3 regions of the Roseibium sp. MB-4 genome follow, and region 1 is predicted to be linked to each of the others. Evidence: riboswitches for the same ligand, from Rfam matches in the RefSeq annotation. Region 1 holds a riboswitch; each other region holds the start of a gene.
What was found. A riboswitch is a leader RNA that binds a small molecule or an ion and turns the genes downstream of it on or off. The one in region 1 is predicted to bind S-adenosylmethionine.

Region 1 (3,267 bases):
GATAGCCGGCCTTGGCAAGTTGAGCCACGATTTTCATGACATGGGATTTCGCCAGGCCAAGTTGCGCGGTCAACTTGTCCACTGTCTGCGGTGTATCTGATTGGCTGATTGCCATCAAGAGTCTCAAGGCAAAATCACTGGCTTGACTGAGGCGCATTTCCAGAACTTTCAAAACATTCATTTTATATGTTGATTTTAGCGCGAGTATCTGTCATTTAAAAGATGCATTTTAAATGAATGTTATGAGGCTGCGATGCGAAACAAACAAACACCACAGGAAACAGGCGGCACGGTCGTCCGCTCCCACGGGGCCTGTGAGGTGCAATACGCCGAAGTTACTCCCGAGACGATCCGGATCCTTGTGCATTCATTCTATGGGACTTTGCGCCAGCAACCCCATCTCGGTGAGATCTTTGAAAAGCGCCTTGGCGGGCGTTGGCCGGAGCACCTTGAGAAGATGGAACGGTTTTGGCAGTCCGTTCTCCTGAAGAACGGGACCTACAAAGGCAAGCCGGTTCCGGAACACCTGAAACTAAAGGAAGTGGTCAGCTCGGACTATGGCGACTGGCTCGACGTATTCCGACCGGTAGCACGCGAGATTTTTGTTTCGGACGTTGCCGAAGAGATCATCGCCATTGCCGAACGGATTGCTCAGAGCCTGTGGCTCGCAACGTTCGGTTTTGCCGGCAGTACACCGCCGGCGGAACTCTTTACTGAACAAGCCTGATAGGAGGGGCTCATGTTACCGGCAATCGTCTTGGTGGCCGAAGGTCTGGTTGTTTTGTGGTTCGCGGTCTTCATCGGAATGATGGTGTCCATGTACCTGGATTCCAGATCCATGCCTTTGCCACGCCTCGATGTGGCGGGGCGAACGTTGATTGGCAGTGCCAAACTCGCCTTTGCGGTCGGAATGACCGCATTGGCGGCACTGACTTACTACGAAATCCCAGTATTCTAAGTTTGCAGGAGACACTCATGTTCAGTTCAAAATGGGCACATCGTGGCTTACCCATCCTGTTGATCTGGATTGCAGCACCAATGCCCCTCTGGATCATGGCCATTCTGATGCTGATTATCTGATTGATAGCGTTGTGTTTTGAAGCGGTTGGGCTAGGCTCGGTAAAACACGAAACTGGAGCGACCGCTTTGAGTGAAGAAACACCGCAAGGGGAACTGACCCTCCGGACAATGGCAATGCCGGCCGACACCAATGCATCTGGTGATATCTTTGGCGGGTGGGTACTTTCTCAGATGGATCTCGCCGGTGGGATTGCCGCGGGGCAAAGAGCGCAGGGCCGCGTTGTCACGATCGCAGTCGACAAGATGAAATTCATCCGCCCGGTCCATGTCGGAGATGTCTTGTGTGTTTACACAAGCGTCGGCCGCGTCGGGACAAGCTCCATGGAAATCAAACTGGAAGCCTGGGCTTTGCGCCACCGTTTCGGCGGCCGGGAAAAAGTCACCGAAGCGATTTTCACGATGGTCGCCGTTGATGACCAAGGCAAGCCACGTCCAGTCCCCAAGGACACTCCGGCTCCGCAGTAATCAGGCGCGCAAGGATCTGCGCGCCAGCAGGTCCGCAAACAGCTCCTCATCGAGCGCGCAAATGCAGCCATTGGCCCAAAGGCGCAACAATGCCTGTAAGCGGTCGACCCGCTCATGCTGGGTCAACCGGCGTTTGTGGCGTGGCAGTCCGCCATACACCCGAATGGTCTTCATGCGGGCCAGCACACAATCTTCCGCGGTAGATTGCCAGATCTCGGCCGCTGTCTGATCGGCCTCTTCGGCGTCCTGGTATCTGATCAACTCGGCCGCGTGTCCGGCCAGCGCATCTTGAAACAAAAAATCCTCCATCGGTTGCCCGAGGAGGACTGGCGCATGAAAACTACCGCTTCATTGCCGCGCAGCCTCTTTTGAGTGTCTGGACGGCCGCATCCCTGTTGCGGAAACCACCTTGCCCGGTCGGCAGGTTGGCGAGGGCGCCAGCCCTTCTCTTGATGATGGCGGGCTTATGCCATGAGTTCCGTTTTTTGGCAAGTCATCCAAGAACCGAAGGACCCCAACGGTTATTGATTGCGGTCATAGTCGATTTTTCCATCGACCAGATGAATGCGACGCTGCATCCGGCCGGCAATATCCATGTCGTGCGTAACGGCTATCACTGTGGTCTTTTGCTGATCGACAATTGATTGAAGCGACATAAACACCTGCTCTGTCGCGACAGAATCGAGACTGCCGGTCGGCTCGTCTGCAAGGATGAGGTCCGGCGCATTGGCAAGCGCTCTTGCAACGGCGACCCGTTGACGCTGCCCGCCGGACAATTGGGCAGGTTGCCGGTGCAAAAAGTCCTCCAGGCCGAGATCTTCCAAGAGACCTGCCGCGCGGTCTTTTTGCTCAGCTGTAGCCAGAGCGCCAAGTTTTTGCATCGGAATCATCACGTTTTCCAGAGCGGTGAATTCCGGCAAGAGAAAGTGGAACTGGAAGACAAAGCCGATCTTTTCCAGCCGCAAGTGAGCCATTTCGGACTTCGATAGATCGTGAGTCTTGCGGCCGCCAATCAGGACTTCGCCCTCCGTCGGCCGATCCAGGAGTCCAAGCAGATACAAAAGGGATGATTTTCCGGAGCCCGATGGGCCGGTGATTGCGACGAACTCCGATGTGCCGATCGAAAACGAGATGTCCTCTACAAGGGTGACCGGAACAATGGCCGGAAGAATCCGGGTCAAGCCTCGCGTTTCCAAAAGTGGGGCAGGGGTGGCTGGGATCGGGGCAACGTTCATGTCAGGTCGCGCCCCGGATGATGTCGACAGGATTGAGCGCGGCGGCCTTTCTGGCAGGCACAAAACCGGCAATGCCCGCAGACAGAAGCGCCAGACCACTGGCGATCATGTAATGCACATGAGAAAAGTATATCGGCAGACGGGTCATTTCGATGTCGGTGGTGACCTCGAATTTGATTGTTGCAAGATAACTCGACAATCCAAATCCAAGTGCAGACCCGACAAGTGCTCCGAGCACACCGATCACCAAACCCTCCAGAACGAAAATCTGCTGGATGTCAGGTTCCGGAAACCCCAGCGATTTCAGGATGGCAATGTCCCGGGCCTTTTCATGCACGATCGTTGAAATGATGTTGTAGATCCCGAAACCGGCGACCAGAAGAATACCGCCGACGGCAGTAAACATGATCACGTTGCGGACAAAGAAAGCCTCCATCAGCCCTTCATTGGCCTCTTCCCAGGAGATTGACTTGTAGCCCAATTGCCG
Region 2 (3,267 bases), 340 kb from region 1:
TCAAGGACATTCAGTGTTCAGGTTGAGGCCTTGAAATGCTTGGAGAGCTTCAAGGCCTGGCCCTGATAGTTGGAGCCGATGCCCTCGCCATAAAGTGTCGCGGGCCGTTCGGCCATGTGTTCATAGACAAGGCGGCCGATGGTCTGCCCGTGTTCCACGATAAAGGGCACGTCATGGGAGCGGACTTCCAGAACCGCACGAGAGCCTACACCGCCGGCACCGGCATGGCCGAAGCCGGGATCGAAGAAACCGGCATAATGCACCCGGAACTCCCCGACCAGTGGATCGAACGGCACCATCTCGGCGGCATAGTCTGGCGGGACGTGAACGGCTTCCTGGCTGACAAGTATGTAGAAAGCGTCCGGATCAAGGATCAGTTCAGCATTCTGACGGCGGTAGATCGGTTCCCAGAAATCAAGCGGGTCTTGAGCGCCGACCAGATCAACGTCAATCAGCCCGGAATGATGCTTGGCGCGGTAACCAATCAGGCTGCCCGGGCCTTCGCCTTCCAGATCAATGGAAAGCTGGACACCGCCGCCGATCCGCTCATTGCCGCCGCTCATCAGGGTTTCTGATTTGTGGATGCCTTCAAGATCAGCGTCCGGGATCAGCGACTGTCCCCGCCGGAACCGGATCTGGCTGAGGCGGGAGCCGGAACGCACCAGGATCGGGAACGTGAGCGGCGAAATTTCCGCATAAAGCGGGCCAGTGTAGCCTGCCGGAATGGTATCAAAAGCCTGGCCGTTGTCGGTGATTACGCGGGTGAAAACATCCAGCCGCCCGGTGGAACTTTTCGGGTTGGCGGTCGCGGAGATGTCGGGCCGCAGTGCCAGACTTTCTTGCAAGGGGACGATATAGACGCATCCCGTCTCCAGAACCGCGCCATCCCGAAGATCGACGGTGTGAAGTTTCAACTGCTCCAGCCTGTTCGCAACCTTGATGTCAGGGCCCGGCAGGAAGCTGGCACGCACCCGGTAGGCAACGGATCCAAGGCGCAGGTCGAGACTGGCCGGCTGGACCTGACCTTCGACCGGCGGCTGTGCGGCGGAAATCTCCTGCGCTGCGAACATGGCCTGAATGACGCGTTCGGGCAAAATTCCGCTCGCTCCGATCAATCCGCTGCCTGGTGTGGTTGGGTCCGCTGATACGTTCATCAATTCATCCTGAAGTCTTTGCCTACCGTCCTTAACGGATGCGGCAAGCCCCGCCAACACTCTTTCTGTACCGTAGCCGGGTTTTCGGTGTGCCGAGATTGACCGGAAGCCCGTTTTCGCTTAAGTGAATTCCAACTCGTGGTGATTTGGGCCGGCCGGCTTGCAGCCACGTTAAACAAGTCGCTAAAAAGGCCGGAGGTGCAAACCCCGGTCTTGAGGCTGGGGTTTTTTCGTTTGGAGCGAACATCGACATGACTGACAAGAACAACACCGCCGGAACCAACTGGCGCCCTGCGACCGCACTCGTTCATGGCGGCACCACCCGCTCACCTTTCGGCGAGACGTCCGAGGCGATGTTCCTGACACAGGGTTTTGTGTACGACAGTGCGGAAGCGGCCGAAGCACGGTTCAATGGTGAAGATCCGGGGTTTGTCTATTCGAGGTATGCCAACCCAACCGTTGCGATGTTCGAAGACCGTATCAAGATGCTGGAAGGCGCGGAAGCTGCGCGGGCAACCGCCAGCGGCATGGCCGCGGTCAATCTTGCCCTGATGGCGTCGGTCAAGGCGGGGGATCATGTGGTTGCGGCGAAAGCCCTTTTCGGCTCGTGCCGCTACATCTGTGAGACCCTGCTGCCGCGTTTTGGTGTTGAGAGCACGCTCATCGATGGGACGGACATCGAGCAGTGGAAAGCGGCCGTCAAGCCGAACACCAAGGCGCTATTTCTGGAAAGCCCAACCAATCCGACCCTGGAAGTCATCGATATTGCCGCGGTCGCGGAAATTGCAAAGTCGGTTGGCGCGCGCCTGATCGTTGACAATGTGTTTGCGACGCCGATGTACCAGTCTCCTCTGAGCCTGGGCGCGGATGTGGTCATCTATTCCGCCACCAAACATATTGACGGGCAGGGGCGCTGTCTCGGCGGTGTTGTTTTGTCCGATGAAGAGTGGATCACCGAAGAGGTTATGCCGTTTGTCAAACATACCGGCCCGCACATGAGCCCGTTCAGTGCCTGGGTGCTCTTGAAGGGGCTTGAGACATTGCCGCTGCGCGTGGCGCGGCAAACGAGCAGCGCTGGTCAGATTGCGGACTTCCTGGCAGGTCAGTCCAAGGTGAAACGCTTGATCTACCCGGGCCGCGATGATCACCCGCAAGCCGAGATCGCCAAGCGTCAGATGCGCGGTGGTTCGACGATGGTGGCGCTTGAAATCGAGGGCGGCAAGGAGGCTGCATTCCGGTTTGTGAATGCGCTGGACCTGATCCGGATCTCCAACAATCTCGGTGATGCCAAAAGCCTGATCACCCACCCGGCAACGACCACCCACCAGTCGATCGGTGAGGAAGCCCGCACCGAGCTCGGCATTACCGACGGCATCCTGCGCCTTTCTGTTGGTCTGGAAGACCCGCAGGATCTTCTTGAGGACGTCGAAAAGGCACTGGCGGCGATATAGTCTAATGAACTGCGAAAGTGATTGAACACGCTGAAAGAAAACCCCATGCAGGACATATTTGAACGTTTCCGCAAGGTTTTTGGAGTGGAACGCTTACCCGACGGCCTTTTCTATCAGTTCGAATATGGACTTCGATTTGAGCTTGGCGGAACTCTGGGTATGCAGCAGCCAATAAGGCGATTTGTGCAAGCGCATCAGAGATCTACAAAGATTGCAGAAGCCGTCTTCGACAACACAGATAGTGTTTATGCTCTTATTGTAGGCTACGGAATCGACGGAAAAATCTATTCAAAATTCAAGGGGCTGAAGTCTGTTTATTCAGATTTCAGAAAACACAACTACGCCATTAAATGGGATGGTGTATCTGGTTCTGCTGATGAGTATTGGTACTTCCATCGAGTGGGCAGCAGCTGGGAAATCGCTGAGCTTCTTTGGTTGGATATTGCTGCAGAGATGCAAGTAAGACCAGCTGCTTCGAACACACGAACGTACATTTTGGATTTTAAGAAGGCAGTGATCTTGCACGCCTATGATGACAGGGGCCTAGATTTGGTTTCAGTCCAACGCTCACCTCTTCTGAAACCATATGATGAGTTTCGTCATTGGTTACTCAGTCATGACATTGAACGTATTGACCGCAAGTTTGCCTCTTAATGTCATTT
Region 3 (3,267 bases), 2.0 Mb from region 1:
GGCATGGGCCATCTTTTGGACCGTGGCCATCACCGCGTTCAGATCCTCTTGCGCGATGTCCAGAATGTTGCGGGATGGAGCCTTCGGAATGACCAGCACATGTCCGTCACCGCGCGGCATGATGTCCATGATCACGACCGTCTTGTCGTCTTCATAGACCTTGTGACTCGGCAGCTCTCCGCGCATGATTTTGGCAAAGATGTTCTGGTCGTCGTAGGCGGGCGTTTCGATCGGCATGCGTACCTCTAAAAGGGAAAAAGTCTTCGAATGTCGTCGGACATAGTACTCCGCCAGGCGGTTCGACAACAAGGGTTGTGACCGTCCGGCAGTGTCCGATTATTCGCCGATATTGTTCAAATCAAACGGTGTGGACTGATACATCTCATTGATCCAGTTGCCGAACAGGAGATGCGCGTGGGCACGCCAGCGATTCACCGGCTGCCGGGTGGCATCATCGTCCGGAAAGTAGTTCTGCGGTCGGATCGGCGTGTCAGAAACCTGGCTGTCCCGCTCGAATTCATCCGCCAGAGATGTCGTGTCATATTCGATGTGATTGAACATATGCAGGCAGCGGTGCTCCGGGTCGTCGAGGAGGCACATACCGGTCTCGTCATCTTCCGCAAGCACCATCAGATTGCTGCCGTCTGGAATGTCGGCCTTCCGGGTTTCCGTCCAGCGTGAGACGGGCAGACAGAAATCATCGGAGAATCCGCGGAGATACGGCGAGGCCGGTGCGAGCGTCCGTTGCCGGTAGACGCCCGTTGCCTTGTCGTCCCGTGCATATTTCGGCATGCCATGAAAGTGATAAGTGGCCGCCTGAGCAGCCCAGCAGATGGTCAGCGTGCGATGAACATGTGTCTGGGTCCAATCCAGCACATCGCGCATTTCCTGCCAGTATCCGACATCTTCAAACGGCAGCTTCTCGACCGGGGCGCCGGTAATGATGAACCCGTCGAACTTCTCGTTCCGGACTTCTTCCCAGGGACGATAGAACGCTTCCAGATGCTCCGTTGGCGTGTTCCGGGGCACGTGGTTGGTCATGCGCACCAGCGTCAGATCGATCTGAAGCGGGGTGGAGCCGAGAAGGCGTGCGAATTGGGTCTCTGTCTTGATCTTGTTCGGCATCAGGTTGAGAAGACCGATGCGCAGGGGGCGGATGTCCTGACGCATGGCATCCGCTTCCTGGATGATCATCACGCCTTCGGATTCCAGAATGGGGCGGCCGGGTAGATCGTTTGGAATTTTTATCGGCATTTGCGCGTCCTGTAACCAGAGACAGATGCCTTTCTTCGATCCGATTTGTTGCCTTTGAACTTGAAGTTCAGGGCCGCATCTTCTGTTCGAAGAACCACCTTGCCCGGATCGGCAGGTTGGCGTGGGGCATCTGTCCCAACTCTTGATGATGGTTCCTAGGTAATGGATTGGACGCGATCCGGCAAGCCCTGTGCAGACGAATGCCGATCTTGTGAAAGAGGCAAATTGTTGTTGGATCTCAGGCGCGTGGCAAATGGAAGTTTTAGCTGCCTTTCCGGAAAGGGGCATGTTCAGCCAACGCTTCGTTTTCACGCTGAACGGCGCGCCGCTCCTGCTCCAGAAAGTCTGCGACTGCGTCGTGAAGGCCCTCATGGGCAATCCAGTGGGCCGAATAAGTCGTTTGCGGCAGGTAACCACGCGCCAATTTGTGCGCTCCCTGAGCGCCAGCCTCGACGCGTTTCAAGCCTTTGGAAATGGCAAAGTCGATTGCCTGATAGTAACACAGCTCAAAATGCAGGAACGGGTGGTGTTCGGTGCAACCCCAGTGGCGGCCGAAAAGGGTTTCCGATCCGATAAAGTTGAGGGCCCCGGCGACATACCGGCCGTTGCGTTTTGCAAGGACCAGAAGAATGCGGTCCGCCATCCGCTCACTGATCAGCGAGAAGAAGGCACGGTTGAGATAAGGGCGGCCCCACTTGCGGGCGCCCGTATCCATGTAAAACCTGTAAAAGGCATCCCAATGCGCTTCTGTCAGATCGCTGCCGGTGACCCATTCGATTTCGAGCCCGTCAGCACTGATTGCTTCGCGTCGTTCCTTTTTGATCGCCTTGCGTTTGCGCGAGGCGAGGTCGCCGAGAAACTGGTCGAAGGTTTCGTAGCCGTTGTTGTCCCAGTGGAACTGCTGATCTGTGCGCCTCAGATAACCGAGATCGCCAAGCGAGTCCCATTCCGGTTCAGTCAAAAAAGTCGCGTGAACCGAGGAGGCGCCGGTGCGTTGGCAAACCTGTACAAGGCCAGCCGCGAGTGCCTGGAGCCCGGCCTCCCGGTCGATGTTGGGGCTTGTTAGAAACCGGCGGCCTGTCGCCGGAGTAAACGGGACCGATATCTGGAGTTTTGGATAATAGTCGCCGCCCGCCCGGTAGAATGCGTCAGCCCAACCATGATCGAAGACATATTCGCCCTGGGAGTGGCTTTTCAGATAAGCGGGAACGGCTCCAAGAACCGCGCCGTTACCATCCTCCAGCACCATGTGCCGGGGCATCCATCCAGTCTGGCGTGTCGCGCAGCCGGATGCCTCCAAGGCTTCCAGAAAAGCGTGGGATAAGAAAGGGTTGAAGTCTGTTTCTTCAGAATCTGAATCAGCTTCAGGGGCTAGCGCGGAAGTGAGATCTTGAGACGCAACAGCGTCCTGTGCGCGCGCCAGCTTTCCGCCTTCGCCAAGGATCCAGCCGGGATTGGCAACCGCATCCCATTTGTCAGCCGGCACATCTGCCAAGGATGAAAGAAGTCTAATGGAGAGCGTCGTCTCCGCGTCACCGGCGCCAGAATTTTGCGGCTGTTCATTTTCCGGTGAAATAGAAGACGTCATGTCAGTGTGTCGGCCCGCCATAAAAGGATTGTTCACAAGAATGTAGAGCCGCTTTGCTGCGCCGCAAGAGGGAATTCCGTTCCTGGAATGCTGGTCCGTTATTGATCCGGATCGAAGCCCTCAAAGACGATTTGATCGGCAAACCGTTTTGCGACTTCCAACTGTCCCGGTGTCCGAACTGTCCATGTCATGATTGGGGTTCTGAAAACCTTTTTCATCATGCTGGGGCCGGGGCTCGGTAGATCGTTGACGCCATAGGAGATGAAGTGCGGGCTTGTGCGCGGAAAATGGAGCAGATGGCGCAATATGAAACGGTCCATCCGGCTGTGCCGTGTGTAGTCCGGGCCGGGGCGGGCCGCATCTGCCACGATCCCGCGGAGGACGGAGTTGTTGTGCGCCTTTGCCACAGCAAGCATGTCCGGATC

Region 2: linked by a shared signal. The riboswitch ahead of ACVDG4_RS08955 (O-succinylhomoserine sulfhydrylase) and the one ahead of ACVDG4_RS10495 (hypothetical protein) in region 1 are both predicted to bind S-adenosylmethionine.
Region 3: linked by a shared signal. The riboswitch ahead of ACVDG4_RS01315 (homoserine O-succinyltransferase) and the one ahead of ACVDG4_RS10495 (hypothetical protein) in region 1 are both predicted to bind S-adenosylmethionine.

The regions. Positions count from the first base shown of each region.
Region 1 is NZ_JBRKQB010000001.1:2,263,987-2,267,253, reverse strand. Features, by position in the region: gene ACVDG4_RS10515 (RrF2 family transcriptional regulator) at 1-181, opposite strand, end outside; gene ACVDG4_RS10510 (group III truncated hemoglobin) at 254-727, shown strand; gene ACVDG4_RS10505 (hypothetical protein) at 740-958, shown strand; gene ACVDG4_RS10500 (acyl-CoA thioesterase) at 1,189-1,545, shown strand; gene ACVDG4_RS10495 (hypothetical protein) at 1,546-1,842, opposite strand; SAM-I-IV-variant riboswitch at 1,884-2,006, opposite strand; gene ACVDG4_RS10490 (ABC transporter ATP-binding protein) at 2,067-2,780, opposite strand; gene ACVDG4_RS10485 (ABC transporter permease) at 2,782-3,267, opposite strand, start outside.
Region 2 is NZ_JBRKQB010000001.1:1,925,121-1,928,387, reverse strand. Features, by position in the region: gene ACVDG4_RS08965 (IMPACT family protein) at 1-10, opposite strand, end outside; gene ACVDG4_RS08960 (2'-deoxycytidine 5'-triphosphate deaminase) at 18-1,154, opposite strand; SAM riboswitch at 1,283-1,362, shown strand; gene ACVDG4_RS08955 (O-succinylhomoserine sulfhydrylase) at 1,406-2,605, shown strand; gene ACVDG4_RS08950 (DUF3885 domain-containing protein) at 2,651-3,259, shown strand.
Region 3 is NZ_JBRKQB010000001.1:252,541-255,807, forward strand. Features, by position in the region: gene ACVDG4_RS01310 (HIT family protein) at 1-231, opposite strand, end outside; gene ACVDG4_RS01315 (homoserine O-succinyltransferase) at 337-1,254, opposite strand; SAM-I-IV-variant riboswitch at 1,289-1,408, opposite strand; gene ACVDG4_RS01320 (GNAT family N-acetyltransferase) at 1,517-2,842, opposite strand; gene ACVDG4_RS01325 (glycerophosphodiester phosphodiesterase family protein) at 2,941-3,267, opposite strand, start outside.